Regions from separate parts of the Chryseobacterium sp. GW823-FHT05E08 genome, predicted to be linked through region 1. Evidence: riboswitches for the same ligand, from Rfam matches in the RefSeq annotation. Region 1 holds a riboswitch; each other region holds the start of a gene.
What was found. A riboswitch is a leader RNA that binds a small molecule or an ion and turns the genes downstream of it on or off. The one in region 1 is predicted to bind cobalamin.
Positions count from the first base shown of each region.

Region 2: linked by a shared signal. The riboswitch ahead of metE (5-methyltetrahydropteroyltriglutamate--homocysteine S-methyltransferase) and the one ahead of AC1Q7L_RS09630 (TonB-dependent receptor) in region 1 are both predicted to bind cobalamin.
Region 3: linked by a shared signal. The riboswitch ahead of AC1Q7L_RS20325 (TonB-dependent receptor plug domain-containing protein) and the one ahead of AC1Q7L_RS09630 (TonB-dependent receptor) in region 1 are both predicted to bind cobalamin.

Region 1 covers NZ_JBXAHY010000002.1:807,417-812,402, reverse strand. Annotated here, with positions in the region: gene AC1Q7L_RS09635 (YncE family protein) at 1-645, opposite strand, end outside; gene AC1Q7L_RS09630 (TonB-dependent receptor) at 642-2,663, opposite strand; cobalamin riboswitch at 2,773-2,958, opposite strand; gene AC1Q7L_RS09625 (transporter) at 3,058-3,999, opposite strand; gene AC1Q7L_RS09620 (cytochrome-c peroxidase) at 4,013-4,986, opposite strand, start outside.
Region 2 covers NZ_JBXAHY010000001.1:370,515-375,500, reverse strand. Annotated here, with positions in the region: gene AC1Q7L_RS01720 (Crp/Fnr family transcriptional regulator) at 30-560, shown strand; gene AC1Q7L_RS01715 (Lrp/AsnC family transcriptional regulator) at 768-1,229, opposite strand; cobalamin riboswitch at 1,384-1,566, shown strand; gene metE (5-methyltetrahydropteroyltriglutamate--homocysteine S-methyltransferase) at 1,984-4,299, shown strand; gene AC1Q7L_RS01705 (restriction endonuclease) at 4,402-4,986, shown strand, end outside.
Region 3 covers NZ_JBXAHY010000007.1:199,915-204,900, reverse strand. Annotated here, with positions in the region: gene AC1Q7L_RS20330 (DUF5074 domain-containing protein) at 61-1,119, opposite strand; gene AC1Q7L_RS20325 (TonB-dependent receptor plug domain-containing protein) at 1,137-2,966, opposite strand; cobalamin riboswitch at 3,000-3,176, opposite strand; gene AC1Q7L_RS20320 (cytidine deaminase) at 3,604-4,086, opposite strand; gene namA (NADPH dehydrogenase NamA) at 4,191-4,986, shown strand, end outside.

The DNA of each region.
Region 1 (4,986 bases):
TTCTTTAAATGTTGTAAGATCAACCACAGAAACGGTTCTGTCATAATTGGGATATTTATACCCTCCGGAATTGGCTACAAAAAGTTGATTTCCTATAATTTCCATTTCTTCGGGCTGATATCCAACCGTCACTTCTCTTTGAATGGAAAGGGAAACCGTATCGATCTCCGCGACTTTACCCAAAGGCGCATTAGGATCAAGGGAAACAGGCCCTGCATAGCTTGACGCGTAGGCTTTTCCGTTTTTAAAAGTGATGTATCTGCAGTTTTCTAATTGAATGGTTTTGATACGTTTTGCCGTTTTAGCATCCAGCACTTCAATTTTATTGGAAACATTGATGACTGCGTACATTTTACCGCCATAGATCTGAATATCATTTCCAACATCTCCCAATTCCTTTACGACAGTCGGATTGATCTCTCCATAGATATTCCTGCGGTAAGTTCCTGTTGTATAATCAAAGAAATCTAGTGTGGCTTTATTGGTTCCCATATTTCCTTCATTCAAAAGATAAAAACCTTTGATCGCAGTATTTTCCGGCTGAGCCAGATTTTCCCGCTCTTCAAGAATGATATATTCGTCTGTACGGCATGAAACCAGAAAGACAAATACAAACAACAGCAGAGAAAAGTTTAATTTTTTCATAATGTATAACTTAGAATAAGTTTAAAAAATCTTCCCGGCATCGGGTAACTTAAGACAACTTCGTAGTATTGGTTCAGAGCATTATTTACTTCAAAACTTGCTTTAAACTGATGAGATTTCCAATTGAATTTTTTCTGTATCGATAGATCGTGCGTATACCAAGGCTGTATATGATTAACCGCGATATTGTTTTGATTGATGTCGTAACGCTCTCCTACATAAATGAAACTGTAATTGAAAGCCCAATTTTTATAATCCGCCATTAAAGTAAATGTTCCGCTGTGCCAAGGTGTGTATGGAATCTGATCTCCAAAGAAAGACTCTTCCCTGTCGGAAAAATCTCTTGCACTTTGATAAGTATAGCTTAATAATGGTTTGATTTTTACTTTTCCGACCTGCAATTCTGCCTGAATATTGACATCTGCACCCAAAATTTCAACATAATCAAGATTCTGCATCGTCCATCGGAACATACTTCCATTAGGAGAAGCAATAATTTTATCCTTCACCTGATTGAAGTACCCGTCTACTTTTACATAAAAACCTTTAAAGAAGTTATTATTATCGTAAAATTTTTGATAGGTAAAACCTAGATCGTATTGCTCCGTAAATTCGGGTCTTAAAGAAGAGCTTCCGATTAATGTGTAATACAGATCATTGAAAGTAGGCATCCTGAAAATACGTTTATAGAAACCACGCAAGGTAAAATCTTTAGAATCAAAAGGCTGATAGCTTAAAAATGCGGCCGGCGTCCATTCTGTTTTGTCGGGAGCTTTGGTGTTAAGTTCTACTTCTTCATGAATAAAAGTACCTAAAACACTTCCTAAAAATTTAAACCTGTTCCATTGATAAGTTGTTGCAAAAGCCACAAGCGAAGTATAACGGGTGGGATAAGAAAACTGCCTTAAATCGGCATCCAGCGTATTATACTGAAAATCTACGCTCGCACTCACATCCCAATTTGGCGTAATAGAATACAAATTGGACGATGAAAGATATAACTCCTTCTGGGTATACTGATTCTGAATCTTAATTGAAGAAACCGTATCTACATATTTAGTATAATCGTATGCAAATTTAGCTTTGAACTGTGTTTCAAATTTTGGAAAGATCTTTTTTCTGAAATTAGCCTGAACGAAATAATTTTCATCAACCATTCTTTGTCCTCTCGCATCAAAACGGTTGTTTACAATAGCTCCGGGAATTCCTCGGTTTGATAAATAGCCATAACCTCTTACATTCCAGCTTCCGTTATTTAAAATTCCGTTAACGCTGGTTTCAAAACGCTTTGCTTTAATATCAGAATCAAATCTTTTAAAAATCGTATCATAAGCAACTGCTCCGTCAGGATATTTCCGCGAATATCTATATTTATAAACACCATCACTCTGAATAAATTCTGAACTAAAACTTGCAGAAACTTTATCCGAAATTTTCTGTTCTAAACGAAATGACGGATTAAAAAGATCGATAGAACTGTTTTTTAATCTGACAACGAAGTTTGTTTTCTGATTTCCTTTAAAACTTGGAGTTTTAGGCTGAAGATAAATTGAACCTGACGATCCAAAATCCTTTGCAGGTTGAAAAATTTCACTTTTTTGTCCGTTATACAGTGAAATTTCCTCAATATCATCTAACGAAAAACGGCCAAGATCCACTAATCCGTTTTGTGCATTTCCTAGCTGAATTCCATCATAGAAAACTCCTACATGCTGACTTCCCAAACTTCGGATATTGATGGTTTTCATTCCGCCAATTCCACCGTAATCTTTAATCTGAACTCCGGAAAAATAACGCAATGCATCTGCAACCGACTGACTGTTCAGTCTTTCTAATTGTTCTCCCGAAAGGGTCTGCGCAGGAAGAATCTCTTTAAAATTCTTTTTGTAAATATTAACAGCCTTGATCGATTTCTCTTTTATACTGTCTTTTCTGGTTTGAGAAAAGTATAATTGAGCCATTAGCACAAAAATTGTGATAATAACTTTATGAAGTCCGGAAGTAAATTTTGATACCATTAGCTCTTTGAAAATAATAACGCTAATGGATATAAGAAAGCAGCAATGAAAAGCACAGCGATAACTGCACAGAATCATTGTTGTCCTAAGCTTTATTCCACGAAAGCGTCAAACGTTAAATCTTCTGGCAGGTCTTCTGACTTACTCCATTTTTGAAATCCTTCCCATTAAAAAAACAGTGGATATAATTTTCAAAAACTTTTTTGTGGAGCTTACAGCAGCGGGTCTGTTCCGGATTTACACCGAATTCCCTTTTAAGCGCTTTTTAGGGCTCACCAGATTTCGGCAAAGATAGAAAATTATCGGCAGATACAATATTTTGATTAATCAAATGATTCTCAATTAAATAACAAAAACATCCCGTTAAAATTTTAACGGGATGTAAATAATTATGTTAAATTCCAAAGTTGATAAAAACACTCAATCGGGATTTCGCTTCAATATCTCCTCCTGCCAAATTAGAATAGGCAGGAAGCATCACTTCACTTCCCAAACTAAACTTTTTATAAGAGGCTTCAAAGCCCAATTTTCCGTACAAAGCACTTCCTGCGGTATTGGGCAGATCTTCACGAAATTGTTTATTTCTGTCGTATACTTCTCCCTGCATTCCGGCTTTTCCTGAAAAAATAACTTTTTCATTGGCAATAAGTTGATAGAATCCGGTGGCAGAATAATTCCATTGGTTTCCAAAATCATAATGCTTTTTGTTCTCTGTTTTAATGGTATAATCTGTGTTTAAAAGAACAGCAACTTTATTTTTCTGAAATTTGTAATTCAAAACCATCTGATAATCCCAGCTTCCTGTTCCCAGCTGAAAACTCGGATTAACGCCTGTGATTCCTTTCTCGTCAAACTTTCCTAAGGGAACTTTCACTCCAACTCCTCCGTTTAATTGATGAATATTATCTTTTGAATTGATCAACTGATAGATTCCCATCAAGTTCAAATCTCCAATTCCATTGATCTTAATATCACCCTGCATTGTTTTCTTTTCATGAAAATGAAATGGTAAACTCGCATACACACTTAGCTTTTTAGTTAAAGGAATCTTTCCCCAAAGCTGAATGGTATTGAAGTATTGATCCTGCGTTAAATCCTTTACAAATAAGTTTTCTTTTGCTTTATAATGCTGTGCAAAATATTTAATTCCTATAAATTGTGGATTCAATAAAGACTCAAAACCAGAAGAACCATTTCCTGCAGCACATCCACAGGCATCACAATCATCAAAAACCATTGCATGAAAATCAGTAGGAATATAAAGACTGTCGCCGATTGTTTTAGCCTGAAATAAATTACATAAAATCAAGCTTATGATTAAAATTATTCTTTTCATGTTTACTTTAAATTTATTCAGCAAATTTTGGATTTGAAATGAAGTTCTTATCAGACAATGTTTTTAGAAAGGCAATAATAAACTGCTTCTCCTGATCATTCATTGCAATTCCGATATGACCGTTTTGTTTTAATTGAGGATCAAGATTGGGGTTGTCTTCCACATTATCTGAATAGAAATTAAGTACTGCATTTAAGGTGTAAAATCTCCCGTCATGCATGTAAGGTGCGGTATATTCGATATTTCGTAAACTTGGAACGCGAAATTTCATCCAATCATTTTGATCAAGCGTTACCCGATATCGTCCCGCGTCTTTGAATTGCGTATTGTAATACATTCCTGTATTTCTGAAACTTTCATCTGTAAATAATTCTCCGCTGTGGCATGAGGCACATTTATGCTGAAATAAATTCATCCCCTGCGTTTCTTCTGATGTAAAATTTTCTTTTCCCTGTTTAAATCTGTCATATTTCGAATCTGCCGAGATCATTGTCGCCATAAATTGTGACAATGCTTTCAAAACCCTTTCCCCTGTGATACTTTCATCGCCATAAGCAGACTTAAATAATTTCTTATATTTCGAATCTGCACTTAATTTTGAAATAACCTCAGGCATTGAACTATCCATTTCATCTTCGTTGGTTATTGGAATTATTGGCTGTTCATTTAAATTATGAATGACTCCATCCCACATATATCGTTTTAAAAATGCCATGTTTTGAATCGGCGGAGCATTTCTGATTCCTATTCGATCATCAACGCCATGACTTACAGTATGACCGTGATGGGTAAATGCATTTTCCTGAATATGACAGAAGCCACATGAGATGGTATTATTTCGTGAAAGTCTGCCTTCATAGAATAATTTTCGTCCCAACTCTACCCCATTTTTGGTAATAGGATTTCCAGATTGATCGAAAGTCATTTCAGAAAAATAGGACGGAAATTCAAGATTGTAGGCTTCGTCTTTTTCCAGCGGCTCAATTA
Region 2 (4,986 bases), on a different contig from region 1:
CGTATGCATAACTTAGTAATAAACACGTAATGCAACTTGATGAAAAAATTTTATCTACTATCCTCAACGATTTTGAACAGGAAAAATTCGGTCCCAAAGAACTTTTGATCGAAGAAGGCAAAATCGCCCGAAAATTTTACTACATCGAAAAAGGAGTTACGAGAGGCTGGCTCAATAATGACGGAAAAGAAATCACTTTTCAGTTTATGTTTGAGGGCGCTTTTATTTCGTCTTGGGAAAGTCTTTTTTACAGTTTGCCCAGTCTATACAATATCGAAACAATAGAACCTGTCACTGTTTACAGCGCTTCTCTTGAAGATTTCAGACAGAAAATGGAGCGTAATCCTTACATCAAAGATTTCTATTATAATAACCTTCAGCAAAGACTTTTAAAGTATCAGAAATTATTTATTTCCAGAATAAAAGATACACCGGAAGAACGATATAATCAATTATTTGAACAATCTCCAGAGATTATCCGCAGAATTCCGCAACATTATATTGCGTCTTATCTGGGAATTACTTCTGTTTCTTTGAGTAGGATTAGAAGTCGGAGATAATTTAAAATAAAAATTGTTTAAACTATTTATTTTAACCACAAAAGTTGCAAAAGACTAACACATAAGTATTTTAAGTTAATCAATCGACCGCAAATAAGAACACATTAGTTTTGAAAATCTTTGATTTTTATTCTTTTGAAAACTATTGTCTCCTAATAATGGGTATCAAATAGCTTTTGCCTCTTTTGTGGTTAAAATTTACAATTACTAAATATTCACCCCATAAATATTCTTCACTTCCGCCATCACAAAAGTGCTGTGCGTACTTCCGATGGAATCTACAGAGCCCAATTTATTGAACACAAAATCCTGATAATGCTTCATATCTCGTACCTGAACTTTTAAGAGAAAATCAAAATCCCCGGAAATATTATAACATTCAGCTACTTCATCAATCTGTAGAATATCTTTCACAAATTCATTTCCAACAGAACGGTCGTGAATTTTTAGTTTGACCTGACAAAAAACGGTAAAACCACGATTCAGTTTTTCAGCTTCCAAAACGGCTGCATAATGTTTAATATAACCTTCCTGTTCGAGTCTTTTCATTCGTTCAAAAACAGGCGATGCTGAAAGATTAACTTCTTTCGCTAACTCTTTTACGGTCAATTTTGCATTCTTTTGTAGGATTCTTAACAGTTGAAGATCCTTTTCATCGAGTCTTTCCACAGAATAATATTCTTTTTTTGATTCTATTTTTCAAATTTAAAGAATAAATATCTTTTTAAATTAATTTAAACAAAATATTATACTTAATATTTAGCACTAAGCCAATCAATTCACTTTAATCAATATCTTTGAACTCCATTTTGTTCTTTAACATACTTCATCAAACGGAAAAGGTTTTACTTAAGGTAAATTAATAGGGAATCGTGTGAAAATCACGAGCTGTCGCGCAACTGTAAGTAACATAAAAAGTTTTTGTCCAAGTAGATCCACTGTGCAAACGGGAAGGATGACAAAAACTGTTACAAGTCAGGAGACCTGCCTGTTCCGAATTGACAATGCTTTCGCGGTTTGAAGCTTTTGGGTCATACAGATGATACTTTTGAACGTATTTGGTTTGAAATTAAATTGAATTGAGTTTTAATTTAATTTATTTTTTAAACGCAAAGATTTTTATGATGACTTCTTATTTTAAAGGAGCAAAGATTTGCGACTTTGTCGCTGATGAAGCTTATGTTTTATACGCCCGCTTCTTAAAATCAATTTATTGATTCTTCTTTGCCCGCTTAAATAATATAGAAAATTGAATTAAAACTTGGCGTCAAAAAAATAAAAAACATTAAGCCAATTCTTTTATTTAAAGAAAAAATTACGTCCTCACTGTATTTACTCTATTCCATAAACTCTTTTCCTCGACTGTATTTCGAAGTGTCTGAAGAACTTTTAAAATCAAATTTAATTTAAAAGTTTAAAAGAAATGCAAACACACTTAGTAGGCTATCCGCGTATTGGTAGCAACAGAGAACTTAAAAAAGCTTGTGAAAACTATTGGTCAGGCAAGATCCCATTAGACGAATTGTTGGAAGTTGGAAAAACCATCACTCAAAACAACTGGAAATTACAGCAGGAAGCAGGAATTGATCTTATTCCATGTAATGATTTTTCATATTACGATCAGGTTTTGGATATGACGTTAACGGTTGGAGCAATTCCGGAACGTTATCAGGAAATTGCTCTCAAAAAGTCTGAACTCGACCTTTATTTTGCAATGGCAAGAGGTTTTCAGAAAGATGGATTGGATATCACCGCCATGGAAATGACCAAATGGTTTGATACCAACTACCATTATATCGTTCCTGAATTTCAGAAAAACCAGGAGTTTAAGCTATTCTCCAATAAAATCATCCAAGAATTCATCAGTGCAAAACAAGCCGGAATTAATGCAAAACCTGTCATTATCGGTTTATTAACGTATTTATTGTTAGGAAAAGAAAAAGAAGAAGGCTTTGATAAATTGGATTTAGCAAAAAACTTACTTCCCGTTTATATTCAGATTTTAAAAGAACTGGAAAATCACGGTGCAGAATATATTCAGTTTGATGAGCCTTTTTTAGCTTTAGATTTAAATGAAAAAGCGAAAGAAACATATCAGTTTATTTATGCTGAAATCAGAAAACAATTCCCAAATCTGAAATTCATTGTAGCTACCTATTTTGATGGATTAAAAGATAATCTTGCCTTGACTACTTCCCTTCCGATCGATGTTTTGCATATTGATTTAGTTCGTTCACCAGAACAGTTGGATGAAGTTTTAAATAATATTCCAACAATTTTAAGCCTTTCTTTAGGAATTGTTGACGGTAGAAATATATGGAAAAACGACTTCCAAAACTCATTAAATATCATTAAAACTGCCATTCAAAAAATTGGTTCGGAAAGAGTTTTTATTGCACCGTCTTGTTCATTGCTCCACTCTCCTTTCGACCTTGATTCTGAGAAAAACGAAGATATTTTATCTCCTGAAATCAAGCAATGGCTGGCTTTTGCAAAACAGAAAATTTATGAAATTGTTAATTTAAAAAAATTAGCTTCAGAAAATCCGGATTATAATGTTTTACAAGCTTTGGCTGAAAATAAAAAGGCCATTGAAAACCGTAAAACCTCAACATTAATTCACAATCAGGATGTGAAAAATCGTGTTGATGTGACGACTGAAGAAGATGCAAAGAGAAATTCACCATTTAATATAAGAAAAGAAACTCAGCAGCAAGTTTTGAATCTTCCTCTTTTTCCAACAACGACAATTGGCTCGTTTCCACAGACGAAAGAAGTGAGAACCTGGCGAGCAAAATTCAAAAAAGGAGAATTAAATGCCGAACAATACAACAATTTATTAAAACAGGAAACCGAAAGAACCATCCGTTGGCAGGAAGAAATAGGGATCGATGTCTTGGTTCACGGAGAGTTTGAGCGAAACGATATGGTGGAATATTTCGGGGAACAGTTGGCGGGATTTGCTTTTACACAAAACGGTTGGGTTCAAAGTTACGGAAGCCGTTGTGTGAAACCGCCAGTGATTTTTGGAGATGTTCACAGACCGAATCCAATGACGGTTTATTGGGCTGAATATGCTCAATCTTTAACTCAAAAATGGGTAAAAGGAATGTTGACGGGACCTGTAACGATTCTTCAATGGTCTTTTGTGCGTGACGATCAACCTCGTTCATTGACTTGCAAACAAATTGCTTTGGCGATTCGTGATGAAGTAAATGATTTGGAAAAAGCGGGAATCAGAATTATCCAGATTGATGAACCGGCAATTCGTGAAGGTCTTCCGTTGAGAAAATCTGACTGGCAGAATTATCTGAAATGGGCCGTTGAAGCCTTTAGAATTTCGGCAAGCGGTGTGGAAGATGCGACCCAAATTCATACGCATATGTGTTATTCTGAATTCAATGACATCATCCAAAATATAGCAGATATGGATGCTGATGTGATTACGATTGAATGCTCCAGAAGCCAGATGGAATTGCTGAATGCTTTTGCAGATTTCAAATATCCGAACGAGATTGGTCCAGGAGTTTACGATATTCACTCGCCGAGAATTCCGTCAAAAGAGGAAATGGTAAAATTGCTGAAAAAAGCACAAGCCGTCATTCCTGCACAACAACTTTGGGTAAATCCCGATTGTGGTTTGAAAACCCGTCATTGGGATGAAACGGAAAAAGCGTTGATTGCGATGGTAGAGGCTTCGCGGGAAATGAGTAAGGAACTTGCTTTACAGACACTTTAAAATTATTGATATTTGTTTTTTCAGGAGCCTTTTGGGCTCCTATTTTTGTTTAAAAAATATAATTTTTAAAAAAATTAACGTAGATTAGAGTAAAATAATAAAATGACTCCAAAAGATTTATTTAACCAAAATCAAATATATAATAAACTTTCCCCATTCATAAATCAATTAAGTAAAATTCAATTTCAAAGTAGTCAATTTGACCCATGGAGATCAAATTTAGATAAGTTGCAAAAGTCTTTTGATAATAGACCTGCAATCCAAACTATAACTGAAAACTTCTCTAAAACACTATTATTAATAGATAATTTTAATATTGGAATTCCAGATTATATACTTAATAATTTAACAAATACAATTAATTTCAATGAGTATGATTTAGCTAAATTAATTGTTGATTTTGATGATGAAAATACTGAAAAAGAAGATAATATAACTTTCGTTACAGACGAAATATATGATAACTTACCTATAACAAATATAGTGTTTGAAGAAACACACCGAATAAAACAATTAATTTTTGATATTTATATTAATAATGAAAAATTGTTTCGAATACATCCAAGAGAATTTGAAAAAATAATAGCTGAATTGCTATACGATAAAGGGTTTCAAGTTGAGCTAACAAAGCAAACAAGAGACAATGGCTATGATATTTTAGCTTTAAAATATATTGATGATTTTAGT
Region 3 (4,986 bases), on a different contig from region 1:
AAAAAACACAAATGATGAAAAAAAATAAAAATTTATATATTATACACCGAAGCGCAAATTTTAGTTTTTATAGAAACCGTTTGTTCCGATTCCTGTAGTGAAAGTTTTTAATAAAGAACCATTAGTTGCATTATAAACATTCACTTTACTGTCTGCAGTGAAACTTGCATCAGAAGCGAAAATTTTACCGTCAATTACATTAAATCCGTATAGATTTCCTGTTGTAGTCACAATAGGAGTTGTAGGAACAGTTGTAGAACCTACAGTCATAGAATATATTTTGTTGCTTGAGTTAGTGAAATAAAACGTGTTACCATCCACTCTTAATTTCTGAGCTTGAGGAATTGCCGTCAACGTTGTCGTTGTAAACGTTCCTGTAGTTGAATTGATCTTATAGATGTAAGAATTTGTATTGTCTGAAGCTAAAACGTAAGCATCTCCGCTGTAAGAGATTAGATCTCTGATGATTCCGTTGCTTGGTAGCGTTACGGTTTTGTCAACAACGTTTGTTGAAGGTTTTACAATCGTAATTGTATATCCTGTTGGCAATTCGCTGTACGGAGGAGTAGATTCGTAGGTAACACCGTCAGTTTGTACGACGATATTTCCGCCGGCTTCAACTACTTTTTCCGCAGATCTTGCGAAACTGATACTTTTTACAAAAGAATTGTCTTTGTTGTAAACGTTCAGTTTCATTACATCAAAAAAGTTATTGTTGGTTACGTAATATTGACTTCCCGAAAACGCAATATATCGCGGATTTTGAAGATTAGTTGTTACGGTAGCCTGTTTTTTGAAGGTGTATCTGTTAACGATATCAATTTTATTAGGTACGTTTGAAACCAGATAAGCTTTATCAGAATCAAAACCGATAGTCTGTAAAACGTTTCCTAAAACTTCATTATTTTTTCCTGAATAAATTTTGTTTGCTAATGCAGAAAGATCATTAGTCACAAAAGAAACCTCTGCTGTCGGAGTTGTAAATCCACCTTCATTGGTGATAAGAACTCCATTTTCAAAGGTAACCTCAAGAATCTCCTCGGTGGTTTCATTAGTACAAGAAACATTGAAAAGTAATGTTGTCGCAAATGCAAGAGTTAAAATTTTTCTGATATTCATTATATTTAATTATTTATTTAAAAATTGATATTCAAGTTCACGCTATAATTTCTCAAAGGCATTGGATAAAATGCCGTCGTTGCATATACTTGGTTAAAAATATTATTCACTTTAAAACCTACTGTATAATTTTTAAGAATCGTTGCAGAAACACCAGCATTCATCACGAAATAAGGTTCCAAAGCATCCTCTCTTTTTTCGTTGGTATCGGCATAAGTCAGCCCATTGAACATTCCCTGAACATACAGTCTCATAAATTCATATTGATATTCAATATTTCCAAATAACTTATGAAAAGGAACGTACATCAACTGTTTATCCGTATCAAGATTGGTAGATTTGGTGTATGAATATCCTAAATTCGTTCTTAAATTATGCTTCCCGAATTTTCTTTCATAATCAATTCTGGATTCAATTCCATAAGATTCAACTCTGTTGGTGTTGAAAGCCGAGTAGTATCCTAGTGGACTAGGCAGCCATTGGATCATATCCTTGATTTTCATATAATACGGCGTAACCGAAAGTTGTACACCAGCAATGTTAAATTGATTTCTCAATTCAAACTGATACGATGTCTCTGGTTTTAAATCTTTATTTCCGCCTGGACTCCAGTAAAGATCATTAAATGTTGGAAATCTGAAATTCCTTGAAGCACTGATTCCCACATTGTACCAATCGACAGCATTCCATTTTCCGGAAAACGAAAATTGGAGTGGCGAACTGATATCTTCAACAAAATCTTTTTTAACTCCGGCTTCAAAACGAAGATCTTTCGTAGTGAAATAACGAAGTAATCCCGCTACAGAACCTACATTTCTACTTATATGATCGATTCCGGATGCATAACCTTCGCCTTTATTAACCTGAAATTCTGTAATTAAGTTGAAATTTAATTTTGGAACAATAAAATAATTAAAATCATTTTTCAGAATATAATTTTTTCCTGTTCCGCCACTTGTTTTTGGCCCGTCGATATTCCCGAAATATTGGAAGTTTTCTTCTGTGTAAGCTGCTTTAAATGAATTGCTGAACTTAGTTTTATTCCAATCCCAAGAAATTAAACTTCTTACATTTTGAGTTTCATATTTCGTCGGAGTCTGGCTTTCAAAGAAAATAGGATAATGCTGATTTCCATTAAAAAACTCAGAGATCCAAGAGATTTGGTGATGAGGTGCTATTTTATAAGCCGTCGAAAAATTGAAATTGGTGTTATTATATTTTCCGTTTCTGTTGATATAATTATTTGAATTTTCAACTTCATAATCATTTTCACTAATAGAATAATGACCGGAAGCCTTAAAACTGAATTTCTCGTTGCTGTAAGATGCTTTGAGCAAATTATTAAAAGTACCGAAAGATGCTGCCTCAGAAAATAATGAAGCATGCGCTCCTCTGTTAAAATCCAGATTATTATTTAAATGGATGCTTCCACCGATCGCGCCACTGCCATAACTTACACTTCCTCCACCTGATTTTACAATAAGCTGATCAAATCCGCCAAAAGGGATATTATTAACATCACCCTGACCCAAAAAGTTAGAGTTAATATTAATTCCGTTCCATACAAAGGCAGTTTGCGAAGCTGTTGTCCCTCTGAAAGATGGCGAAGAAACCGCTCCACGACCATTTTCTTTGATATAAACAGCAGATTGAAAGCGTAAAAGTTCAGAAAGATTGGTTGAGTTTTTCTCAGCATCCTGAGGAGTGATGGTGGTAACGTTATGAAAAAGCTTAACCTTACTCATTTGGTTATCAAAAACATAAACGGTGTCAATGGTTTTCTCCTGTGCGAAAAGAAAACAACCATAAGACGAAAAAAGCAGTACTAAAGATCTTTTTATATCCATCACTATTTTACTTTTCCTCCGAAAGCAATCTATTTTTTTATTATGATTTTGGCAGGTCTCCTGACTTTCGCTTTTCTACACCTTCCCGTTTGCACAGTGGTTTTTCGTAGAAATTTCGGTTGCGATTTACAGTTGCGGGGACAGTTTGGGGGTCTCACCCAATTCCCTTTTCATTCCAATACACTGGAAACCAAAATTTTTGCAAAGATAATTTATTAAATTGAAATGCAAAATCGTAAAAGGTTTAAATTAAAAAATCCAACAATATCTATTATTCAAAATTGCCTATTACCAATTACTCATTGCCTATTTTTCAGGAGCTATTTCCAGCTATCCACTCATACTCCTCGCGCCACCACTCTCCAACGCTCAAACCCTCCCACACTCCAACTCTTACTGCGGGGTAACCGTTGCTATCTGGGCTAGGGTATTTGTCGTTCTTTCAATATTCGTCATTGCGAACCGAAGGTGAAGCAATCTCATAAAAAAATTAGTGATAAAAAAGAGTGCTTCGTCGCTTTGCTCCTCGCAATGACAATAAACTTCGCTGAGTGAAACGCCTTTGCGAACGAAAAATATTCTCAATGATTTTAAAGAAAACCTTTGCGATCTTCGCGCTAAAAAAAGCACTCACAAACTATAAGAAAGTAGCATCAAAATAAAACGGCAACAAATCCTTAATAGAATTCACTTTCACGACCACATCATTCATGCTCGAAAAATAAAGATCAATATTTTCATTCTGCTTGGTTTCATATTCAATTAAGCTTTGTCGGCAAGCTCCACAAGGTGGAATCGGCGGATTTTTCTCGTGAAATTCTCTCGGTCCGCCAACAATAAAGATCTTTTTGATCTTTTCATTCGGAAAATTGGCTGCTACCCAGAATAAAGTCGTTCTCTCAGCACAAAGTCCTGACGGAAAAGCCGCATTCTCCTGATTGTTTCCGGAAAAGATCTCTCCATTTTCCAATAAAACCGAACAACCTACCAAAAAGTTGGAATAAGGCGCGTAAGCATTTTCCCTGGCTTGTTTTGCTCTTGCGAACAAAGTATTTTCTATATCGCTAAGTTCACTGCTATTTTTAAAATATTCGTAACCTATCTGTATGTCTTTTTTCATATATTGTGGACCTAAAAAAGGGGGATAAAATTACCTCTTTTTCACCAAGTGGGCAATATTATTTTGTCCTTCAAAATTTTAAATTAAAATTCAAAACATCAAACATGTTATACACTCCTATAAAATTCAGAAATGTTGAAGTAAAAAACCGATGGGTAATGTCCCCAATGTGTATGTATTCTAGTGAAAACGGGATGGCTAATGATTTCCATTACGTCCATTACGGAAGCAGATCGCAGGGCGGAACAGGATTAATTATAGTAGAAGCAACCGGCGTAGAGCCCCGTGGAAGGATCACCAATCATTGCATGGGAATCTGGAATGACCAGCAGGCAGAAAAACTACAGAAAATTGTTGAGTTTGTTCACAAGAATTCAGACAGCAAAATAGGAATTCAGATTGCACATGCTGGAAGAAAAGGCTCAACTTGGAACAATTTGCAAATTCCTGTTGAAGAAGGTTGGGAAACTGTTGCGCCAAGCCCGATTCCTTATCACCCAACAGAAAGAATTCCGCATGTTTTAACAGTAGAGGAAATCAAAGAACAGGTTCAAAACTTTAAAGAGGCAGCAAGAAGAGCGGTAAAAGCAGGTTTTGATGTAATCGAAATTCATGGTGCTCATGGCTATTTGGTTCACCAGTTTTTATCTCCGCTTTCTAATATCAGAACGGATGAATATGGCGGAAGTTTTGAAAACAGAATCAGGTTTTTATTGGAAATTGTAGATGCTGTAAATGAAGAATTGAACGAAAATGTTGCGCTTTTTGTAAGAATTTCCGGAACAGAATACGCTGAAAATGGTTGGGATATTGAAAGCAGTGTAGAATTGGCGAAAATATTAAAAAATCATTCAGTTGACTTAGTTGATGTTTCAAGTGGCGGAAATATTCATGGAGTAA